Litorilinea aerophila: one gene and its partner. The protein of the gene in region 1 binds, or shares a complex with, the protein of each later gene. Links are inferred from orthologs where the notes say so. Each region holds a gene or a part of one and is shown in the gene's direction. Other genes may lie near its edges. The genes, in order: mfd and uvrA.

Region 1 (11,425 bases):
ACGACGACCTGGACCTGGAGGCGGGACGCCTGCGCCTGCGCCGCAACGGCAGCTCCGGCGGCCAGCGGGGCGTCCAGTCCATCATCAACCAGTTGGGCAGCCAGGATTTCCACCGGGCCCGGGTGGGCATCGGCCGGCCGCCCGGGCGGATGGATCCGGCCGCCTACGTGCTGCAAGACTTCAGCCCCCAGGAGGAGGCCGAGATCTTCGGTCCCCTGCGGGTCACCGTCTGTGATGCTGTGGTCTGTTGGCTGTTCGAGGGCATTGAAGCAGCCATGAATCGCTTCAACCGATAACCATGAAACTCACCGGTTTGTTGACCCTGCTTGGCCAGATGCCGGCCTTTCGCCAGCTCCTGGAAGAGGGCGACACCCAGCCCCAGGCCCTGCTCCAGGCGGCCCGCCCCTTCGTGGTGGCCGGGCTGGCCGTCCACAGGCCCAGGGCCGTGGTCTTCCTCACCGCGCGGGGTGAAATGGCCCAGCAGCTCCTGGTCCAACTGGAGAGCTGGCTGCCCCCCGTGGAGGAGGGAGGCCCTTCCCTGCACCTGTTCGCCGAGCCGGACGCCCTGCCCTACGAGCGTATCGCCTGGAGCAGCGCCACCCGACAACAGCGGCTGACCGCGCTGGCCGCCCTCCAGAGCCGCGCCGCCGGCCCTCGCCCCATCGTGGTGGCCAGCGCGCGCGCCCTGATGCAGAAGACCCTCCCCGCCCGGGAGCTTCGCCTGGCCCTGCGTCAGGTGAAGGTGGGCAGCGTCGTCCGCCTGGATCAGATGACCCAGAACTGGGTCCAGACCGGCTACAACCCGGCGGAAGTGGTGGAGGAGCCGGGCGTCTTCGCCCGGCGGGGGGGCATCGTGGACATCTGGCCGCCCAACCTCTCCCACCCGGTGCGCATCGACCTGTTCGGCGATGAAGTGGAAAGCCTGCGCATCTTCGACCCCGCCACCCAGCGCACCATCCGCCAGGTGGAAAGCATCGAGATTGGGCCGGGCAGCGAAGCCCTCAGCAAGTACGGCCCGGCCGCGCTGGCTCGCCTGGGCGTCCAGGAAGGCAGCCTGGGCACCCGCCTCCAGAGCAAGGAGAACCTGAACGTAGACCCGGCCGGCAGCCCCCTGACCGACCCCCACCTGCTCCTGGCCGTGCGAGAGGAGATCCGCCTGGAGGTGGAACACCTGGCCCAGGGCCACGCCTTCCACGGCATCGAGTGGTACCTGCCCTACCTCTACGACCGGCCCGCCAGCCTGCTGGATTATCTCCCCGCCGACAGCCTGCTGGTGGTGGATGATGCAGCCGACCTGTTCGCCACCCTCCACGAGCTGGAGGGCCAGGCCGCGGCCCTGCGGGAGGAGCTCCTGCGCACAGGGGAGCTGCCCCAGGGCTTCGCCAGCAGCTTCTTCACCGGCGAGGAGCTCCGGGAACAGCTTCTGGCCCGCCAGCACCTCTTGCTGGGGTACGGTGACCTGCACGGCCGCAGCACCAGCGCCAACACGCCCCTGGCTCGCAGCTTCGCGCCCGGCCCCCGCTACGGCGGCAAAACCCGGCAGATCGTCGCTGATGTGGCCCAGTGGCGGCAGGCGGGCCATGCCACCGTGCTGGCCACCCGCCAGGCCGCCCGCCTGCAGGAGCTGCTCCAGGCCGCCGATCTGCCGGTGCACGTCCAGCACGAACTGCGCCACCCGCCGGCCCCCCGCAGCCTGGCCCTGCTCCAGGGCATCGGGCCGGAAGGCTTCGTGATGCGGGGCGTCCCCACGCCCGACGGCAAAGGCAGCTTCGAGCTCCACTTCCTGACCGACACCGAGCTCTTCGGCTGGAGCAAGCCCCAGGCGCGGCGCCGCTCCAAGCCCCAGAGCAAGGTGGCGCCGGAGATCTTCTTCGCCGATGTCAAACCGGGCGACCCGGTGGTCCACCTGGAGCACGGCATCGGCATCTACGACGGCCTGGTCAAGCTGGAGCTGGATGGCGTCCAGCGGGAGTACCTGCAGGTGAGCTACGCCCGGGGAGACAAGCTCTACGTCCCCGTGCACCAGGCCGACCGCCTGAGCCGGTACGTGGGCACGGGGGAAAAGGTCCCGCCCATCAGCCGGCTGGGCACCGCGGACTGGCAGATGGTCAAGGAGCGGACCCGCCGGGCGGTGGCCGACATTGCCGACGACCTCCTGAAGCTCTACGCCGAGCGGGAGCTCACCCCGGGCTACGCCTTCAGCCCGGATGGCCCCTGGCAGGAGGAGTTGGCGGCCAGCTTCCCCTACGAAGAGACCGACGACCAGCTAGAGGCCATCGAGGCAGTGCGTCGGGATATGGAGGCCCCCCGCCCCATGGATCGGCTCATCTGCGGCGATGTGGGCTACGGCAAGACCGAAGTGGCCGTGCGGGCCGCGTTCAAGGCCATCACCGACGGCAAGCAGGTGGCCATGCTGGTGCCCACCACGGTGCTGGCCCAACAGCACTACCGCACCCTTAGCCGGCGGCTGGCCCGCTTTCCGGTCAACGTGGAGATGCTCAGCCGCTTCCGGACCCCCGCCCAGCAGGAGCGCATCATCCGAGGACTACGCGAAGGCACCGTGGACCTGGTGGTGGGCACCCACCGCCTGCTCAGCGACGACCTGGAGTTCAAAGACCTGGGCCTGCTCATCGTGGACGAGGAACAGCGCTTCGGCGTGGTCCAGAAGGAGAAGCTCAAGCAGCTCCGCACCAAGATCGATGTGCTCACCCTCAGCGCCACCCCCATCCCCCGGACGCTCCACATGAGCCTGAGCGGCATCCGGGACATGAGCACCATCAACACGCCGCCCAAGGAGCGGCTGCCCATCCACACGGTGCTGGCTGAATACGACGACATCCTGGTGCGCCAGGCCATCCGCCGGGAGCTCGACCGCAACGGCCAGGTCTACGTGGTGAATGACCGGGTGCGGGGCATCCAGCAGCTGGCCGACCGCATCCGCCGCCTGGTGCCCGACGCGGTGGTGGAGGTGGGCCACGGCCAGATGGCCGAGCGACAACTGGAAGAGGTGATGATCCGTTTTGCCGAGGGTGAGATCGATGTGCTGGTGGCCACCACCATCATCGAAAATGGCCTGGATATCCCCAACGCCAACACCATCATCATCAACCGGGCCGACCATTTCGGCCTGGCCCAGCTCTACCAGCTTCGGGGCCGGGTGGGTCGGGGCGCCCAACGGGGCCACTGCTACCTTCTCTACGAGAAGCACAAGCCCCTGAGCTACGACGCCCGGCGCCGCCTGTCGGCCATCATCGAGAGCAGCGACGAGCTGGGCGCGGGCTTCCGCATCGCCATGCGCGACCTGGAGATCCGGGGGGCCGGCGATCTGCTGGGTGCTCGCCAGCATGGGCACATCAGCAGCGTGGGCTTCGACCTCTACACCCGCCTCCTGGCCCAGGCCATCAACGAGGCGAAACGGCGCAAAGCCCTCTTCGACCAGGCGGAACAGGCCCAACAGGCCGCCACAGAGACAGACGGCCACGCGCCCGGCGCGCCCACGGCGCATCCCCCCTTGCTGGATCTGGAGGCGCCCTTCGACCTGGAGGATCCCCTGAGCCCGCCGGTCACCCTGGATCTGCCCATCGAGGCCCAGATCCCCGTCTATTACATCGAGGACGAGGCCCTGCGCCTCCAGATGTACCGACGCATCGCAGGCCTGACCCACCTGGAGAGCATCGACGAAATGCGCCAGGAGATGATCGACCGCTTCGGCACGGACCCCAACACCGGGTCCGTCCCCGAGGAGGTGGAAAACCTCTTCTTCCAGATTCGGGTCAAGATCCTGGCCCTTCGGGCGGGGGTGCAGAACATCGGGCGGGAGCTGGATCAACTGGTCATCCGCAGCGACGCCCTGGAAAACATGAACCGCCAGGCCCTGCAGCATCGCCTGCGCCAGGGCCTCCGCCAGATGGAGGGAGAGGTGCCGCCCGACGAGATGGCCCGGGTGGCCCGCCGGGCCATCTACCTGCCCGTGGACGAGGCCGGCTATTGGCGGGCAGCCCTGGTCCGGGTGTTGGAAATTATGGCCTACGGCTGAACCTCATGTGGGAAATGTGTGGGTTATGTGGGATAGGGTGGCCCTTTTCCCACATTATCCCACATTTATCCCACATTCGTGTGGGATAAATGTGGGATAAACCGGCGCCCCGGCACACCCTTGTGGATGTGGGCGCCGGTTCTGCTTGTGCGGGGCCTTGTGCACCTGTGGGTCAATGGGTGGCCAGCTTGCGGCGCAGGCGCACATACTGGGCGTAGTCGATGGGCACCCGACGGCGGATGTAGTCCCGGGTGGTGGGCGCGGCCTGCTGGATCTCCAGAATGCGGTCGGTCACCCGCAGGTCCATGGCATCGGATCCGGCGCCGCTTCCGTAGCTCACCACCAGGATGCGCTGGCCCGGTCGGGCCACGTCCAGCACGGCGGTGAGGCCGATGAGGGCCGACCCCGCGTAGGTGTTGCCGATCTCGTTGACCAGCAGCCCGGCTTCCCACTGAGCCGCCTGGAAGCCCAGGCTGGCCATGGCCCGGATGGGGAATTTACGGTTGGGCTGATGGAAGATGACGTGGTCGTAGTCGGCTGGAGCCGTGCCCATCTCCGCCATCATCTGCTGGGCCGCGGGCACCACATGGCCAAAGTAGCCGGGGTCGCCACTGAAGCGCTCCGCATGGCTGGGGTAGTGGGTGGTGGGCCGCCGCCAGAAGTCCGTGGTGTCGGAGACGTAGCTCAGGGTACGCAGGATCTCCGCGGCAGCTTCCTCCGCTGGCCCCAGGATGAAGGCAGCGCCGCCGGCGCCCGCCGTGTACTCCAGCGCGTCGCCAGGCCGCCCCTGGGCGGTGTCCATGCCGATGCTCAACACGTAGTCGGCCATGGCGCTGCCCACAAAGCCGATGCCCGCCTGCATGGCCTCGGTGCCCGCCTTGCAGGCGAACTGCCAGTCCGCGGCCAGGGTGGCCGGGGTGGCGCCGATGGCCTCGGCCACGATGGTGCCGGTGGGCTTGACCGCGTAGGGGTGGCTTTCGCTGCCCACCCAGACGGCCCGAATCTGGCGGGGGTCGATGCCTGCACGGGCCAGCGCATTGCGGGCCGCCTCGATGCTCATGGTGGCCGTGTCCTCATCCAGGCCGGGCACGGCCTTCTCCCGCACCGGGCTGGCGCTGTGCCCCCCCGTCCAGACCCGGCTGATCTCATTTCCCGGCAGGCGATAGCGGGGGACGTAGGCGCCGTAGCCCACGATGCCAACCGGGCGCAATGGCTGTTTAAACATTTTCTTGATCCTCCCCTTGCAACAATTCACGAGCTCGCTCCAGCCGGATCTGCCCCTCCTGCACCAGCCGGGCGGCGATACGATCCACCTGGGCGCCCTGGGCGCCGGCGGAAACGGCGATCTGGCGGGCATGGAGGGCCATGTGTCCCCGCTGGATGCCTTCCGTGGCCAGGGCCCGCAGCGCAGCCAGGTTCTGGGCCAGCCCCACCGCGGCCATCACCTCCGCCAGCTCCCGCGCGGAAGTGACGCCCAGGATCTTGAGCGCGACCCGGGCCGTCGGGTGGGCGCGGGTGGCACCGCCCACAATGCCCACGGCCAGGGGCATCTCCAGGCGGCCGTAAAGGTGAGGCTCGTCCAGCGGATGGTTGACCCCGGCAGCAGCCTGCCCCGCCGCCCGCCAGGCGTGGAGCTCAGGCAGCTCGCCGGCCAGGTCTTCCACCACCCGCCACTCGGTCAGGGCCCGGTAGCGGCCATCCCGGGCGGCGTAGGCGTGGGCGCCGGCCTCCACCGCGCGCCAGTCGTTGCCCGTAGCCAGGACCACCGCGTCGATGCCGTTGAGGATGCCCTTGTTGTGGGTGGCGGCCCGGTAGGGGTCGGCCACAGCGAAGGCATTGGCCTGGGCGATGCCCTGGATCACCTCCAGCCCGTTGAAGTCCATGGAGCTGAAGGCCGACGCGGGGATGGCCACCTCGGCCCAGGCCCGGCGCTGGTCCGACAGGTTGCTGAGGATGCGCAACAGGGCCCGGCCGCCGGTGATCCGTTCCAGGCGGGGCGCCAGGGTCTCCACCGCGGTGTTGATGGCGTTGGCGCCCATGGCATCCCGGGTGTCGAAGAGCAGGTGGACGATGAGCATGGGGCCGGCGGGGGTTTCGGGCAGGGGGCGCGCCTGGATGTCCACCGGGCCGCCGCCCTGGCGTGCGATGGTGGCGCTGGTGTTGGCCAACGCCAGCAACTCCTCCCGATCCGCCTGGATGGCGGCCATGGCCCGTTCCATGTCGGGCACCTCCAGGAGCTGGATCTGGCCGATCATCACCGGCTCGGTGCTGCCCGTGCGGAAGCCGCCGCCCAGTCGGGCCAGCCGGGCCGCGTAGCTGACCGCCGCCACCACCGACGGCTCTTCGATGACCATGGGGATCAGGATATCCCGGCCGTTGATGGTGAAGTTGGCGCCGATGGCCAGGGGGAGGGCATAGCGCCCCACCACGTTCTCCACCATCTTGTCGGCCTGGGCCAGGGAAAGGCCATCCTGCAGCCAGGCCACCTCTTCGGGGGTCAACCCGGCCCAGCGGGCCACCAGGGCCAGCCGCTCGTCCATGGGTAATTGGTAAAAGCCGCTCAATCGAGAAGAGCGGGGTGTCGGTTGGGTCTCGGTCATTGGGCCTTACCCTTCTGGTGACAGATTCACAACGCCCGGCCAGGCCGGGCTTTTCTTGGGCCAGGGTACCACAGCTCGGCTCTCAAAAACTGCCAGGGTCGTAAAGGACAGGGTGGTCAGCAGCCGGGGCGGTCAGGAAATGGGGATTCCGAGGGGTAGAAATGGCGTTGGCCATGGGTCAACCGCTGAAGGCCAGCAGGGCCCGGGCAATGGGTGCATCCATCAGCTGGGGCATGACGGCCAACCCCACCGACAGCAGCAGAACGGCTGCGGCCAGGGCCATTTGCAGGGGACGCTCCCGGACCAGGTAGCGGTTTTCCAGGGGGCCGTAGATGATCCAGGCCATGCGTACAAAGCCAAAGATGGCGCCGGCAGAGGCCAGCAAGACCAGCGCCGCCGGCCGCCAGTCATTTTCGGCCAGGATCTGCAGGGCTGCCCAATGGCCGGTAAAGCCCGCGCTCAAGGGGAAGCCGGCCAGCCCCAGCCCGCCCAGCAAAAAGGCCGCGCTGTTCCAGGGGAGCCGGCTGCCCGCTCCCTGGAGCCGGGACGCGTCCAGTCCGCCCACATGCTGTTCCAGGGCAGAGAGCCCCACAGCCGTGGTCAACATGCTCACAATGCGCAGGCCGAACAGAAAGAGAACCAGAGGCCAGCTTCGAATGCCGGGCACGGCCAGCACCAGCAGCAACAGGCCCCAGTCGTGGAGCGCGGCATAGCCCCACAGGCGGCCGGGATGATCGGTGCCCGCGGCCGCGATGCCGCCCCACACCGCAGTGGCCAGCCCCGCCCACGTGAGCCACAGACCCAGGGGCGCCTCCTGGGAGACGAACTGGAAGGTGCTGAGCACCCGGTAGAGGAGGTGCAACAGGGCGAGCTGGTAGAGCAGGGTCAACAGGGCGGTCACCACCGGCGGCGCCGAGCGGGCAATGGCCGGCTGGGCGCCGTGCAGGGGCGCAGGCGCCAGCAGGATCACCAGGGCCAGGCCCAGCAACTGGGCGGCCATGCGTGCGGCCGTGTCGTCCTGGGGGTTGAGGGGGATCTGCTCCACATACCAGGCAGCCACCAGAAACAGGGGAAAGGCAAAGACCGGCGGCAGCAGGGAACGAAGGGGACCATCCGGCCGGACCAGTCGGCCCGCCTGCAGGATGAAGATGCCCACGCTGCTCAGGGCCACCAGAAACAGGGGGCCCAACAAGGGCGGCGCCAGCGGTCCCGTGGTCAGCAGGGCCAGCATGGTGTACCCGGCCATGAGCACCAGGGTGAAGGGGACAAAGCTGTGCCCCTGGCTGATGCAGGCGGCCAGCAGGAAAGCCGCCGCCACCAGCAACAGACTGGCCACCAGAATGGGCACGGCGCCGGGCTCCAGGCGGAAGGTGAAGCCCAGGCGCTGCAAGGGGGCGCTCAGATCCACCGGCTGCCGGACCAGGGGCAAGGTGCGGATGGGCGCGCTCAGGTCTGTCTGCCAGAGCCACAGGGCCCAACCGGCCACAAAGAGGGTGGCCACCAGCGCGGTTACCCGTTCCCAGGTGCGAAAGAGATAAGTGATGGCCGCCATGGCCAGCATGCTGCCGATCAGGAGGGCAGGCAGGTTGAGGGCTGACGTCGCTGCCGGGTTCACGGGCGCCTCCGCATCAACAGGGAGTCCTCCTCCTGGCCGACCCGGGCACGCCCCGCCAGGCCCCACTGGCCCAACAGGCGACGCCAGCGAGGCAGACGCCTGGCTGACCCGCGGGTCGGCATCTCCCGGCGAGCCGTCGGCTCGGGAAACACGATATCGGTGAGGACCAGCTTTTCGGACTCTTCGGGAAGCCGCTCGGCCAGGATGAGGTAGCTACAGGCCAGGGCCAACAGCAGCTCCAGGATGCCGATGATGGCGATCAAGGCGGGGACGGCCAACAGCGCGGAGACGATCACCTGGGCAGGGATGCACCAGAGCAGCAGGCCCACCCCGGTGTAAAAGGGGTTGTCGCTCAGGCCCAGCAACACCAGGACGCAGAGCCCCAGCCAGATAAAGAGATCCATGAGGCCGCCTTCCAGCATGGGCAGCGACAGCCATTGGCGCAGGGAAAGCCATGCCCAAAAGGCCAGCAGCAAGGCCCCCACCCGCAGCATCCAGGTGCCGGCCTGGTACAGGGAGGCATGGGCCGCCACCTGCCGGATGGACAGGGCCAGGATCAGGCAGGCCAGGACGATCACCAGGCCCTGGATGGTGGCCCAGGGCAGCGGCAGGCTCAGATGCCGGATGGCCGCCAGGGCTACGCCCAGCTCCACGGCCACCAGGCCCACCAGGCTGGCGCGCCAATCCCACACGAGAACAATCAGCGCTGCAGCCAGGCCAGCCGCCAACAGGCTGAGGTCGCCGGTCCATAAACCCAGGGAAGTGAAAAAATTCTCCATGTCAATCCGGTCACAGTCGGATGCCCGTCAGTGGACAGCCCCCTGCCGAGCCTCACCGAACGAGCAGGTATCCCATCAACAAAAAGACCAGCACCCACCCCACGTAGCCGGCTCCTTCCACCACATTCAACACGGTGCCCCAGGCCACGCTGGCCCGGTTAACGCCCCACCAACCCATCTGAAAGAGCCATTCCAGCCGGGACAGGACGCTCAGCCGCTCCGGCCAGGGGCCCAGCATGCGCCAGAGGGCCGGCTGAACCATCACCAGGCCAATGCCCAGCAACAGCGGCAGGCCCAGGGCGATCCAGACAGGCACCTCCGCCACCACGTTGGGTGGGTTACCCAGGGTGGGCGGAATGGCTTCCGGCATACTGGCCAGCCCGGCGATGGTTTCCGGGAAGAAGCCGGTGATGGCCAGCGCCAGGCCCAGGAGGACGGCCGCCACCAGAAGGCGCACCAGGACGCCTGGCTGCAGGGTCGGCAGCTCTACCTTCTGAGCCGTGCTCCAGCTCTGGAGCAGGGCGGCAATCTGCATGCTCTGGGCGACAACAAACAGGCCGAAGAGGAGCAGGTAGAAGAAGTCGCCCAGGATCAGGAGCCGGGCCACGGCCGGCTGGGTGAGAAACCCGGGCGTGAAGGGGACGCCCACCAGAGCCAGCGCGCCCACGCTCACGGGGATCTGCCAGCCCCAGGCCTGCCACACCTGGTCACCCACCAGCCAGAGGGCGCCGCCCAGGGCAAAGGCCGTGGTGGGCCAGATCAGGCCTTCGGGCCCCCGGTTGTAGGCCAGCGCGCTGGCCAGGGCAGCCAGCCCGGCCGATGTAACCAGGACCAGGGTGGTGTGGTCTGGCTGCTGCTGGGCCGTCCACGCGGCCAGGGCGCTCCCCAACAGGGAAAGCAGCAACAGGGCCACAATGTCGGCCTGGGGCAAGAAAAATTCGGTCCCCAGGTCCATGGTCCACCCCAGCAGCCAGAGGCCGCACAACACCGGGATCATGTGGTCCAGCAGGCGTTCGGCCACATCCAGCTGAGGCCGCTCGGGCGAGAGCAGCCAGAGGTGAAACGGATAGATCCCGGCCCGGATCAGGCTGGCCAGGAACATGAGCAGCAAGGTTTCCGGGGGAAGGCTCCCCCCCTGGAGCGGCTGTCCTGGTCCCAGGGGGCCGGCAGGCAGCAGGCCGATGAGCAACAGGAGCGCTCCCAACAGGCTCAGGCCCCGGGCCTGTTGGGTCGAGGCGCCTCCCGGCCGCTCCCCGTCGTCGCCCTCGGGCTGAAGGGTCCCCCGAACCAGGATGAAGAGGTCCAACACCACCCAGGTCAGCATGGTGGTGAGGACGTTGCCGCTGCCCACGAAGAGCAGGCCGGCGGCCAAGACACCCAGATGGACCGCCAGGGCAGGATGGCGACGTCGGCCCTGCCCCTGGACGCTCCCAACGTTGTTCAGCTCCAGCAGAATGCCCACACCGCCCAGGAGCAGAATCAGGCCGGAAATGTACCAGTTCCAGCCGTCACCCACCCAAAGCAGGTTGGTCCCGCTGTGGAGGGGTGGCTGCCAGGGCTGGCTGAAGACCGGGACCACCGGTTCTGTGCGCAGGCCCAGGAAGAGCCAGGTGGCAATAGCAACAAAAAACAACGCCAACCCGGTCAGTATGCCAGGCCGGCGCACCCAGCGCCCTATGATCAACTCGACCACGGCGCCGACCAGAAGAACGACAGCCGGGCCGACCGGTGAGGCAAGGATCTCTACCAACGTGTTCACAAGGGTGAATTTTAACACAGCCGGGATCGCCATCCAAAAGCGGAGGCGGTCATCCCGGCCATTGGTACTTTGGCCGGATTTCACCCCTGGCCCAGCATGGGCGATCCACGGCCCTGCTGCTACAATAGCAGGAAAGCTGCCAGCCGAAAACCAGCCCGCCATGGAGGCTCTGCATGCAGACACGCCTGTCCAACGGATTGATCATGGCCGCGTTAGGCCACCTGGCCATCGAATTCAGCAGCAACTTCCTGCCCATCCTCTATCCGCTGCTCATGGTCCACATGGGGTTGAACTTCACCCAGGTGGGGACCATTGCGCTGGTGGCCACCACCGCCACAACCCTGGCCCAGCCCTTTTTCGGCTATCTCAGCGACCGCTGGGGATCCGAGCGGATGGCCAGCCTCAGCATCATTTGGATCGGGGTCGTGATGGGGCTGGTGGGCTTTGCCTGGAACTACCCATCCCTGCTGCTCCTCATCGCCCTGGGCGCGCTGGGTTCTGCGGCCTTCCACCCGGCCGCGGCTGTGCTGGCAGCCAGCCACAGCGGCCCCAGGCGTGGGGCGGGTCTGTCGATTTTCTCCGTAGGCGGCAACATTGGCTCGGCCCTCAGCCCCCTGTGGATGGCGACAGCCCTGG
Region 2 (10,714 bases), on another replicon or contig:
GCCGGTATCGACCTGGGCAGCGAATCTCTCCCGACGAACTCCGCGATAGATGGGGGGTCAGCATCACCCCAGTTCGGGATGCCATCAGGCGCCTGGAATCGATCGGCCTGGTCAAAGTGTTGCCCCGGCGGGGTGTCTACGTCGCCACGATTGACAAGAAATCGTTCAAGAATATCTTCGATTTGCGCATTGCGCTGGAATGTCTGGCCATCGAAACGGCCGCCCTCTTGATCCCGGATGAAAAGATCGAGGAGGCATACCACTACTACCGGGAAGCGGAGCGCCAGCTGCGGGAAACCGGCGATCGAACGCTTCTGATTGAACGGGACCATACCCTGCACGACCTGATCATCGAATACTGTGATAATCCCAAACTCCAGGAAATTATGCGGGATCTCCATGACTTGAATGTCTGGGCCCGCGCGACCCTGGTGGCACGCCACCCGGATTCGTATGAGCAGGCACTTCCCGAACACCTGGAAATCATGGAGGCGCTTCGGGCTCGAGATGTGGAAGCCGCCCGGCAACGTTTACGCACTCACCTGGAAAACGCGTTCCGCCGCGCATACGAAGACTGGAACGGTGGCAACGGAGAGTCCGATTCCCCCTGAGGCTGCCAGCCCCGTCCATTGGCCGCGAGGTGCCCTTGCCCTGGTACCAGACCTGGTATCAGTCCCTCTGCATCTGCTCTAAAATTTACCATTCTAAAATCCACCCTATGGAGAAAATGATGGCAAGTTCACACAGCACGAGCCAACGCCTTCAGCCGGTTTTGCCCCAAAGCCCCCACGCCAGGATGTCACCCATGGGGCCCGGAACTGTCCGCTGGACTGAAGGGTTTTGGGCTGACCATTTCGCACGAGTTCGCAGCCAGATGATCCCCGCCATCCACCGCGCTTTGAACGACCCAGACAACGGCGCAGTGCTGAGCAACTTCTACGTGGCCGCCGGTCTACAGGAGGGGGGACATCAGGGTACTTTCTGGAGCGACGGTGACTGCTATAAATGGATGGAGGCCATCATCCACGTCTTGGGTGTGGTGGATGATCCGGAGCTAGATCGCCTCCTCGACGAACTGATCGACGTCATTGCCCGAGCCCAGGAACCCGATGGATACATCTGCACTCAGGTGCAATTGACCGACAAAGGGCGCTGGCAGGCGCCCCAATTTCATGAGCTCTATAATATGGGCCATTTGATCACGGCGGCCTGTGCCCACCATCGGGTAACCGGCAAAGAGAACTTCCTGCAGGTCGCCCGTAAGCTCGCTGATTACCTGTACCAGGTATTTCAACCTCGTCCGCCTGAGCTGGCTAACTTTGGCTGGAATCCTTCCAACATTATGGCCCTGGTAGACCTTTACCGCATCACGGGTGAAACTCGCTACCTGGAACTGGCCCAGACGTTTGTGGATATGCGAGGATCCGCACCCAAAACGCCTGGCCGCCAGCAGGATGATCGGGGGGGTGGCGGTACCGATCAGATCCAAGATCGTATCCCTCTACGACAGGAAACCGAGGCTGTGGGGCACGCCGTAACGGCTACCTATCTATATTCCGGCGCTGCAGATGTCTATATGGAAACTGGGGAGCAGGCGCTCCTGGAGGCATTACAGCGCATCTGGTTGGATATGACCACTCGCAAAATGTACATCACCGGCGGTGTGGGGACCCATCACCACGCGGTTTCCAAGCGGGGAGACCGCATCTGGGAAGCCTTTGGCCTGGATTATCAGCTGCCAAATGCCACTGCTTATAATGAAACCTGTGCGAATATCGGCAATGCCATGTGGAATTGGCGGATGTTGCGTATCACGGGGGAGGCACGCTTCAGCGACATCATGGAATTGGTCGCCTACAACACCTTGCTCTCTGGCGTCAGCATGGATGGGACCCATTTCTGCTATACCAATCCTTTGCGCTGGTATGGCGCCGAACACCTCCTGCTCAGTCAAGATGCTCCCACTCGCTGGCATACTTTTCATTGCTACTGCTGCCCGCCCCAGGTGGCACGCACCATCGCACAACTGCATGAATGGGCGTATAGCCTGTCGCCGGAAGGTCTCTGGATCCACCTGTATGGCGGGAACACCCTGGAAACGTCCCTGGATGGCACCTCTTCCATCCGACTGAAGCAGGAGACTAACTATCCATGGGACGGTTACATCAAAATCACCCTGACAGCAGTCCCTACCCACCCCATGGCCCTCATGCTACGGATACCCGGTTGGGCGACGGGGGCAACCCTCCGGGTGAATGGCGAGCATTGGGCCGAGCAACCCCAGCCAGGTACCTATGCGGTGTTGAAACGCTCCTGGTCGCCCGGAGATGTGATTGAGCTGGACCTGCCCATGGAGCCTCGTCTCGTGAAGGCGCATCCCAAAGTCGAGGAGGCCGCTAATCATGTGGCCATCATGCGCGGCCCCGTGGTATATTGTCTGGAGTCCGTGGACTTACCCCCGGCGGTCTCCATGGATGAAATCTACATCCCCCGCGATGTCCGCCCTGTGGTCCGTTATGATGAAGAACTGTTAGGCGGGCTCGCCACCCTGGAGCTAGATGCCTGGGTCATCCATGGCCCTCCCTGGGACGGTCAACTCTATCGTATCCTCGGCGGCGAGTCCCGTCAGCCTGTGCAGGTGAGGTTGATTCCCTACTACGCCTGGAATAATCGGGGTGAGACCCAGATGACCGTTTGGCTCCCCCTCTGTTAGCCCAGTGGGGCTCAACCGATCCCGACCGACTGCGAAAATTCCAGGGCTCATCTCCCAAATGTGTGCGAACCTGTTCGGTTCCCTGCGAAACCGGGATGGGTAGCGCACATTTGTGGTAGATGAGCCAAATTCTAGAAGCTGTGGTGTAGAAATACACGAGAAGCCGCGGCGAACAACGCGCAGAGCGCTGTTTTTTCGTCACTCTCCTGCGTTTCGTGTAGGGCACCATGAAAGCCCATACCCCTCTATTTTATTGCGTTCTCCCTCGGGATGGCGTACAATAACACGGCGCACGAACACCCGTTCGCCTGGACGCGCCAGGGTTCTGGCTGGTCGTTGTGAGGTCGCACTGGTAAATCTTGGCAGAAAGTCGCCGTCGTATTCATGGCTCTACTGCACAAAGGTCAAATGAGGACGCTGACCCACGCAGATGAACGCTGATTCGGGCGATTCTCTCCTGCGTTTCTTTGCGCCTTTGCGCCTTTGCGCCTTTGCGTTCAAAAATGCCCTTTTTGCAGCGGAGTCATTCATTCACCAGAGGTCGTGCGCCCAGAGGGCATCCGGAATTTCTGCCGTGGTGTTGACGCCAGATTGTACCAGTGCCGTGAGTAGGGGGTAAGGACACGCTTTCCATGGCTTTAGATAAGCTGATCGTACGGGGTGCCCGCGAGCACAATCTGAAGAACATCAACCTGGAGATCCCCCGGGACAAGCTGGTGGTGATCACAGGGCTGAGTGGCAGCGGCAAGAGCAGTCTGGCCTTCGACACCATCTATGCCGAAGGCCAGCGCCGCTACGTGGAGTCCCTCTCGGCCTACGCCCGCCAGTTTCTGGGGCTGATGGAAAAGCCCAATGTAGACCAGATCGAGGGCCTCAGCCCAGCCATCTCCATCGACCAGAAAGGCGCCGGCCGCAACCCGCGCTCCACCGTGGGGACCGTCACGGAGGTCTACGACTACCTGCGCCTCCTCTACGCCCGCATCGGCCAACCCCATTGCCCCACATGCGGCGAGCCCATCACCCAGCAGAGCCCCACCCAGATCGTGGACAGCATCCTGGAGATGCCCGAGGGGAGTCGCCTCCTGATCCTGGCCCCCCTGATCAAGGACCGCAAGGGCCATCACAAAGGCGTCTTCGAGGAGCTGCAGAAGCAGGGCTACGTCCGCGTGCGGGTCAACGGCCAGCTCTACGAGGTCACCGAGGTGCCCGAGCTGGACCGCTACAAGATGCACACCATTGAGGCTGTCATCGACCGCATCATCGTGCGCCACCCCCGACCCGACCCGGACAACCCGGGCGAGGAGCTGCCCGGCACCGATGTTACCCGCCTCAGCGATTCGGTGGAGACGGCCCTGCGCCTGGGTGAAGGGGTCATGATCGTGGCGGACGTCACCGACGCCGATAACCCCAAGGACCGTACCTACAGCGAGCACTTTGCCTGCATCAAGTGCGGTACCAGCTTGCCGGAGATCGAGCCCCGCACCTTTTCCTTCAACAGCCCCCATGGCGCCTGCCCTACCTGCACCGGGCTGGGCACCCTCCAGGAGTTTGACCCCGACCTGATCCTGGAAGAGGACCTGAGCCTGGCCGAGGGCGCGGTGCGCCCCTGGCGCCGCCAGAACGGGGACGACGGCGACGGCTACTACCAGCAGTTGCTCCAGGCTGTCTGCCGCCAGTTCGCCATTCCCTACCAGGTTCCCGTGCGGGAACTGAGTCGCAAGCAGCGGGACATCATCCTCTACGGCCCGCCCCGCAAGCAAGAGAAGGTGCGCATTGAGTACCGCAACAGCAGCGGCCAGGCTCGCCAGTATGAGACCACCTTCCACGGGGTGATTGCCAACCTCCAGCGCCGCTACCAGGAGACCAACAGCGATTACATCCGCAGCAAGCTGGAAGAGTACATGAGCGTGCGCCCCTGCCCGGCCTGCCAGGGGAAGCGCCTGCGCCCGGAAGCCCTGGCCGTCACCATCGCCGGCAAAAATATCTGGGAGATCTCCCGCATGCCCGTGGAAGACTCCCTGCGCTGGATCCGCTGGCTGCAAGGGGAAACCCCGACGCCGGGCGAGGGAGCGCCAGCCAACCCAAGCCAGAATGGACGCATCCCCAACGACCGCTCCCCCCTGACGCCCCGGGAGCAGGCCATCGCCTACCAGGTCCTCAAGGAGATCGCTGCCCGGCTCCAGTTCATGGTCAACGTGGGCCTGGAATACCTGACCCTGGACCGCACCGCGGTGACCCTCTCCGGCGGCGAGGCCCAGCGCATCCGCCTGGCTACCCAGATCGGCAGCCAGCTCATGGGCGTGCTCTACATCCTGGATGAGCCCAGCATCGGCCTGCACCAGCGGGACAACGCCCGCCTCATCGCCACCCTGCAGGGCATGCGGGACCTGGGCAACACGGTGCTGGTGGTGGAACACGACGAGGATACCATCCGCGCCGCGGACTGGGTGGTGGATATGGGACCCGGCGCCGGCGAGCACGGCGGGCATGTGGTCTGCTCCGCACCCCGGGACGAATTTCTCCAGTCGCCAGACAGCCTCACCGCGCAGTACCTGCGGGGGGAAAAGCGTATCCCCGTCCCCCGGGAGCGGCGGGAAGGCAACGGCAAGTACCTCTACATCCGGGGGGCCAGCGAGAATAACCTGAAAAATGTGGATGTGCGCATCCCCCTGGGCAAGCTCATCGCCGTCACCGGCGTCAGCGGCAGCGGCAAGTCCAGCCTGGTGATCGAGGTTCTCTACAAAAAGCTGGCCCAGATGATGTACCGGGCCAAGGACCGGCCCGGCAAACATGCCGGCATCGAGGGTGTGGAGCACCTGGACAAGGTGATCGACATCGACCAGAGCCCCATCGGGCGCACGCCCCGCAGCAACCCGGCCACCTACGTGGGCGTCTTCACCTACATCCGGGACCTCTACGCCAGCCTGCCCGAAGCCAAGGCCCGGGGCTACAAGCCCGGCCGCTTCAGCTTCAACGTCAAGGGCGGCCGCTGTGAGACCTGCCAGGGCGACGGCATCATCCGCATCGAAATGCAGTTCCTGCCCGACGTCTACGTCCCCTGCGAAGAGTGCAAGGGCCGGCGCTACAACCGGGAGACCCTGGAGATCAAGTTCCGGGGCAAGTCCATTGCCGACACCCTGGACATGACCGTGGAAGAGGCCCTGGACTTTTTCCAGAACATCCCCCGCATCCGCAACAAGCTGGAGACCCTGAACGCGGTGGGGCTGAGTTACATCCGCCTGGGGCAGCCGGCCACCACCCTCTCGGGCGGCGAGGCCCAGCGCATCAAGCTCAGCAAGGAATTGAGCCGCCGGGCCACGGGCAACACCCTCTACATCCTGGACGAGCCCACCACCGGCCTCCACTTCGAGGATGTGCGCAAGCTGCTCAACGTCCTCCACGAGCTGGTCAACATGGGCAACACCGTCCTGGTCATCGAGCACAACCTGGACGTGATCAAGAGCTGTGACTGGATCATCGACATGGGGCCGGAGGGGGGCAACAAGGGGGGCTACGTGGTGGCCGAGGGCACGCCCGAACACATCGCTACCCTGGAGCAGAGCTACACCGGCCAGTTCCTCCGGCCCATCCTGGCCCGGGACGCGGTGCTCTCCGCCGACTGAAGGGGCCGCCCCGGGGTGAGCATCCCCCGTGGGCCCGGCCCTCCACCTACCTATCGACGGCTGAAACGTCCATGATCGCTGCTGTCACCTTCGACTTTTGGGATACCCTGGCCATTGATGACTCCGATGAACCCAAGCGGGCTGCTCTCAACCTGCCCAGCAAAGCCGAAGCCAGGGTCCAGCTCTTCGTGAACCGGGTCACCGCGCTCCACCCCCACATCAGCCGGGAGCGGGCAGCGGAAGCCTACCAGCGGGCCAACCAGCGTTTCCGGGAGGACTGGCACAACAACCACCGCACCCCCAGCGTGGTCACCCGCCTCTACTACGCCTACGAGTACCTGGGCCTGGAGCCGGCGCCCGGCCAGTACGCCCGGTTGGTACGGGAGGTGGACGAGCTGGCCCGGGAGATCGAGGCCATGGAGATCCGGATTCAGCCCGACTTTGTCCCCGGCCTGCACCAGACCCTGCAGGCCCTGTCCCAGGAGTACCGGCTGGGCATCATTTCCGACACCATCCACACCCACGGCCGGGGGCTGCGCTACCTCCTGCAGCGGCAGGGAGTGCTCCAGTACTTCAGCTGCTTTATCTTTTCCGACGAGGTGGGCGCGTCCAAGCCGTCGCCGGAGATCTTCCGGCGGGCCGCAGTGAGCCTGGGCTTCAACCCGTGGAACATCGTCCACGTGGGCGACCGGGAGGAGAACGACGTGGTCGGCCCCCGCTCCATCGGCATGCGGGCCATCCTCTTCACCGGCATCGTCGACCGGGGCAGCAGCCGCACCCGGGCCCACGCCGTCTGTCGCGACTTCCGCCAGTTGCCCGACATCATCCGCCGCCTGCGCTAACGGAGCTCAGCCATGCACCCTTCCTCATCCAATCACCCTGCCGTCGCCGAGGCGGTTGCGGTGCTGGCCGAGCGTTTCATGGCCTGTTTCCCGGCCACCGTCTCCCGCCCCCGCACCGTGGGCCGGGAGGCCGAGTATCCGGTGGTCACCGCCACGGGCGAAGCCGCCGATGTGCGCCGCCTTTGGGACTATCTGTTGGCCCGGGGCGACCTGGAACCCAAGTACGACGACGGCACCCGCAACCTGATCGTGGCCCTGACCGGCGAGGACTACTCCTACGCCCTGGAGGTGGGCGTGGGCACGGTGGAGATCAACACCCGGCCCTGCCCGGACCTGTTCACCCTGCAGGAGATCCTGGAGGCCGCGGTGACCCGGCTGGTACGGGCCGCGGCCCGGCGAAGCTGGATGGTGCTGGGCTATGGCATCCAGCCGGTTTCGCCGCCGACCCTGCGCCTCATGTCCCCCAAACAGCGCTACCAGAGCCTCTATCGGGCCATGGGCGCGGAGTGGCTCTGGTACACGGTCACCGCCAGCGACCAGATCCAGATCGACATCGGCCGGGATGAAATGGTGGAGATGCTCAACCTGGGCAACCTGATGGCGCCGGTCATCATCGCCCTCTGTGCCAACTCGCCCGTCTACGAGGGCCGGCTGAGCCCTTTCTGCAGCGGCCGGGAAGGGCGCATGGCCCAGATCCACGCCAGCGAGCACCGCCACGGCATGCCGGCCCGCCCCTACACCAGCATCGTCGACTACGTGGATACCGTCTCCCAGACCACTTTCCTGATCCTGCGCGCCGACAACGAGGTGGTGCCCAGCTCCCGGCTTTTCACCGAGTATCTGCTGGAGCACGGCCCCGACTTCGAGGCCTTCCTCTTCCACGAACACTACATCTGGAATAGCGCGCGGCTTCGAGCCGCTTATGGCACCATCGAGATTCGGCCGGCCTGTCAGCAGCCGTGGCGGGAGCACATGGCCGCCATGGCCCTGAGCCTGGGGCTCATCGAGGCGGCCAGGGAGATCCTGGCCTACGTGCAGGAGGCGCTGGGGGAAGAGTATTGGGAGATCATGCGCAACTACCACCGGCAGGTCATCGCCCGGGGCCTGGCCGCGCCCCAGCCGGCCCCCCGCTTCCTCTACCGCATCGTGGCCATGGCCGAGGAAGCCCTGCGCCGGCGGGGCTTCGGCGAGGAACGGCTGCTCCTGCCCATCCACAACCGGCTGCAACGGCAGCTGAACCCGGCCCAACAGGCCCGCCGCATCTTTCAGGTGGACGGCCTCCACGGCCTGCTGGCCCACGCCGCCATCCGCCCGGCCCTCACCAGACCGGCATCGTCTTGAAGACCTCCGCGTAGGGCACCTGAATCTCCTCGCCCGCCCGGGCGTCCATCTCCTTCATCCAATCCAGATTCTTCTCTCCCTCGGGAAACTGGCTACGGTGGGCCAGGCAGGCGGCCACCTTGCGCTCATAGACGGCACTCACATCCACAAACACGTCCGGCTCCCGCTGGGTGGAGAAGAGAAAGACCCGGGTCAGGCGGCAGAGGTCGGCGCCATTTTCAGCCAGTTGCTCGGGCCGATAGAGGGGCATCTTGGAGGGCATGTAGGCGTCCAGCGCAGCCTGTCCCGCGGCCCGATGGTCCGGGTGGATCTGGCCGGGCCAGTAGGGATCGAAGGTCAAGAGGGTGTCGGCCTGGGTGAGGCGATAGAGCCGCGCGATCTGGGCCCGCAGCTCCAGGCTGGCCACCAGCTCGCCGTCGTGGTGGCCCAGGTTGTAGACCCGGCGGATGCCCAACAGGCGGGCGGCCTCTTCGGCCTCGGCCAGGCGGGTGGCGGCCAGGGCCGGCCGCAGGATGCCAGCCTCTCGGGTGCCGATGTCGCCCAGGGTGCAGTTGACCGAGAAGATCTCCACTCCCCGCTCGGCCAGCATGGCCACTGTGCCGCCGCAGATGCACTCCAGATCGTCGGGGTGGGCCGCCACCACGATCAGCCGCTGGACTTCCGCAAATGCCTCCAGGCCGACCCGTTTGGTTTCCGGGGTTCCCATGGTTACTCCCGTCTGTTGCAAAGACCGCGGCCGAAATGCACCGGTCTTCTCTGGGGGACCCCCTGGCGCACTTCGGCCAGGATTGTCTACCCTGCTACCGCCATGGCCCCACGGGCCTCGGCGGCCGCAGGGTTCAGGTCCACGGCGGGCGCCACCCACACCAGCACGTCGTAAAACGTGGCGCCGGCGCCCATATCCGCCTCGTCCTGGGCGGTGAGCTGGTTGACGTTGCGGCCATCTGGGCTCAGTTTGGCCCACCAGATGCCCGGCACCAGCACGGTGCCCGGCACAATGTCGGCCGTCACCACGGCTCGCAGGGTGAGACGGCCCCGCTGGTTCCAGACCGTGACCGGCGCGCCGTCCACCACCTGGCGGGGGGCGGCATCGTCGGGATGGATCTGGAGCGTCGGTACTCCTTCCCGGCGGCGCAACCGCTCCACGTTGACGAAGGTGCTGTTCAGGAACGAGTGGGCCGGCGGCGAGATGCAGGTGAGGGGGGGATGGGCCGTGGAATCGCCCTGCTCCGCAGCCTGCTGTTGCCAGGCCGGCGGCGTGTAGGTGGGCAGGGGGGCATAGCCGGCGTCGGCCAGGCGCTGGCTGTAGAACTCGCACTTGCCGCTGGGGGTGGGGAAGTTGCCCTCCGCGAACGGCAGGTATGGCTCGGGCAGATTCAGGCGCACGAAACCCCGTTCCAGCAAGGCCTCCCAGGTGACGGTGGCGAAGCGAGGGTGGCGCTGGGCCGCGATGAGCTCCTGCAAGATCTCCTCGTCGCCCTGGGCAAAGCAGGGCTCCCGGTAGCCCATGGCCCCAGCCAGCCGGCGGAAGATTTCGCTGTTGGGCAGGCTCTGGCCCACCGGCTCGATGGCGGGCCGGTTCAGGGCCAGGTAGAGGTGGCCGTAGGGCTTGATCAGGTCCCAGTGCTCCAGTTGGGTGGTGGCCGGCAACACGTAGTCGGCGTAGTCTGCCGTGTCGGTCTGGAAGTGCTCCAGCACCACGGTGAAGAGATCTTCCCGCTGCAACCCCCGCAGGACGGCCTCCTGGTCCGGGCAGACGGCTGCCGGGTTGGCGTTGTAGACGATGAGGGCCATCACCGGGGGGCCTGCCTCTGCCGGCGTGGGGACGGGGTCCACAGGGCGGGGGTGGTAGTGGGCCCGGGCCCGGATGGCCGGGTCGAGGCTCAGGGCGTCGCCCAGGCGGTTCATGTTGATGGTGCGCGGGGTGCGTCCCTGGAGCAGGTCCGGGCGGTAGAGGCAGGTGGTGTCCAGGTGGCGGAAGGCGCCGCTGCTGCTGAGCTGGATGCCGCCGCCCACCTCCCGCCAGGCGCCCACCAGGGCGGGCAGGCAGGCGATGGTGCGCACGGCCATGCCGCCCCCGGCGTGGCGCTGCATGCCGTAGTTGATGCGGATGGCTGCCGGGCGGGTGGTGGCGTACTCCCGGGCCAGGGTGCGGATGCGCTCGGCCGGCACGCCGGTCAACTCGGCGGCCCGCT

Evidence for each region.
Region 2: the proteins of mfd (region 1) and uvrA are in contact, whole or in part, in a crystal structure (PDB 4DFC), measured with the Escherichia coli proteins. The link is inferred for Litorilinea aerophila from one-to-one orthologs.

The regions. Positions count from the first base shown.
Region 1 is NZ_VIGC02000004.1:93,361-104,785, reverse strand. What follows is about bases 1-4,236. They hold mfd (transcription-repair coupling factor), read left to right. Parts: upstream 1-313; coding sequence 314-4,036; downstream 4,037-4,236. Other genes in these bases: FKZ61_RS03910 (hydroxymethylglutaryl-CoA synthase), read right to left, coding at 4,209-4,236; pth (aminoacyl-tRNA hydrolase), read left to right, coding at 1-296. In the rest of the region: more of FKZ61_RS03910, read right to left, coding at 4,237-5,270; FKZ61_RS03905 (hydroxymethylglutaryl-CoA reductase, degradative), read right to left, coding at 5,254-6,636; FKZ61_RS24225 (proton-conducting transporter transmembrane domain-containing protein), read right to left, coding at 6,815-8,251; FKZ61_RS03895 (hypothetical protein), read right to left, coding at 8,248-9,030; FKZ61_RS03890 (hypothetical protein), read right to left, coding at 9,083-10,723; FKZ61_RS03885 (MFS transporter), read left to right, coding at 10,963-11,425. UniProt on the Escherichia coli protein: Couples transcription and DNA repair by recognizing RNA polymerase (RNAP) stalled at DNA lesions. Mediates ATP-dependent release of RNAP and its truncated transcript from the DNA, and recruitment of nucleotide excision repair machinery to the damaged site.
Region 2 is NZ_VIGC02000008.1:127,454-138,167, forward strand. What follows is about bases 3,012-6,536. They hold uvrA (excinuclease ABC subunit UvrA), read left to right. Parts: upstream 3,012-3,345; coding sequence 3,346-6,336; downstream 6,337-6,536. Other genes in these bases: FKZ61_RS07955 (HAD family hydrolase), read left to right, coding at 6,408-6,536. In the rest of the region: FKZ61_RS07940 (GntR family transcriptional regulator), read left to right, coding at 1-611; FKZ61_RS07945 (glycoside hydrolase family 127 protein), read left to right, coding at 806-2,713; more of FKZ61_RS07955, read left to right, coding at 6,537-7,178; FKZ61_RS07960 (glutamate-cysteine ligase family protein), read left to right, coding at 7,191-8,519; FKZ61_RS07965 (PIG-L deacetylase family protein), read right to left, coding at 8,497-9,225; FKZ61_RS07970 (molybdopterin-containing oxidoreductase family protein), read right to left, coding at 9,312-10,714. UniProt on the Escherichia coli protein: The UvrABC repair system catalyzes the recognition and processing of DNA lesions. UvrA is an ATPase and a DNA-binding protein. A damage recognition complex composed of 2 UvrA and 2 UvrB subunits scans DNA for abnormalities.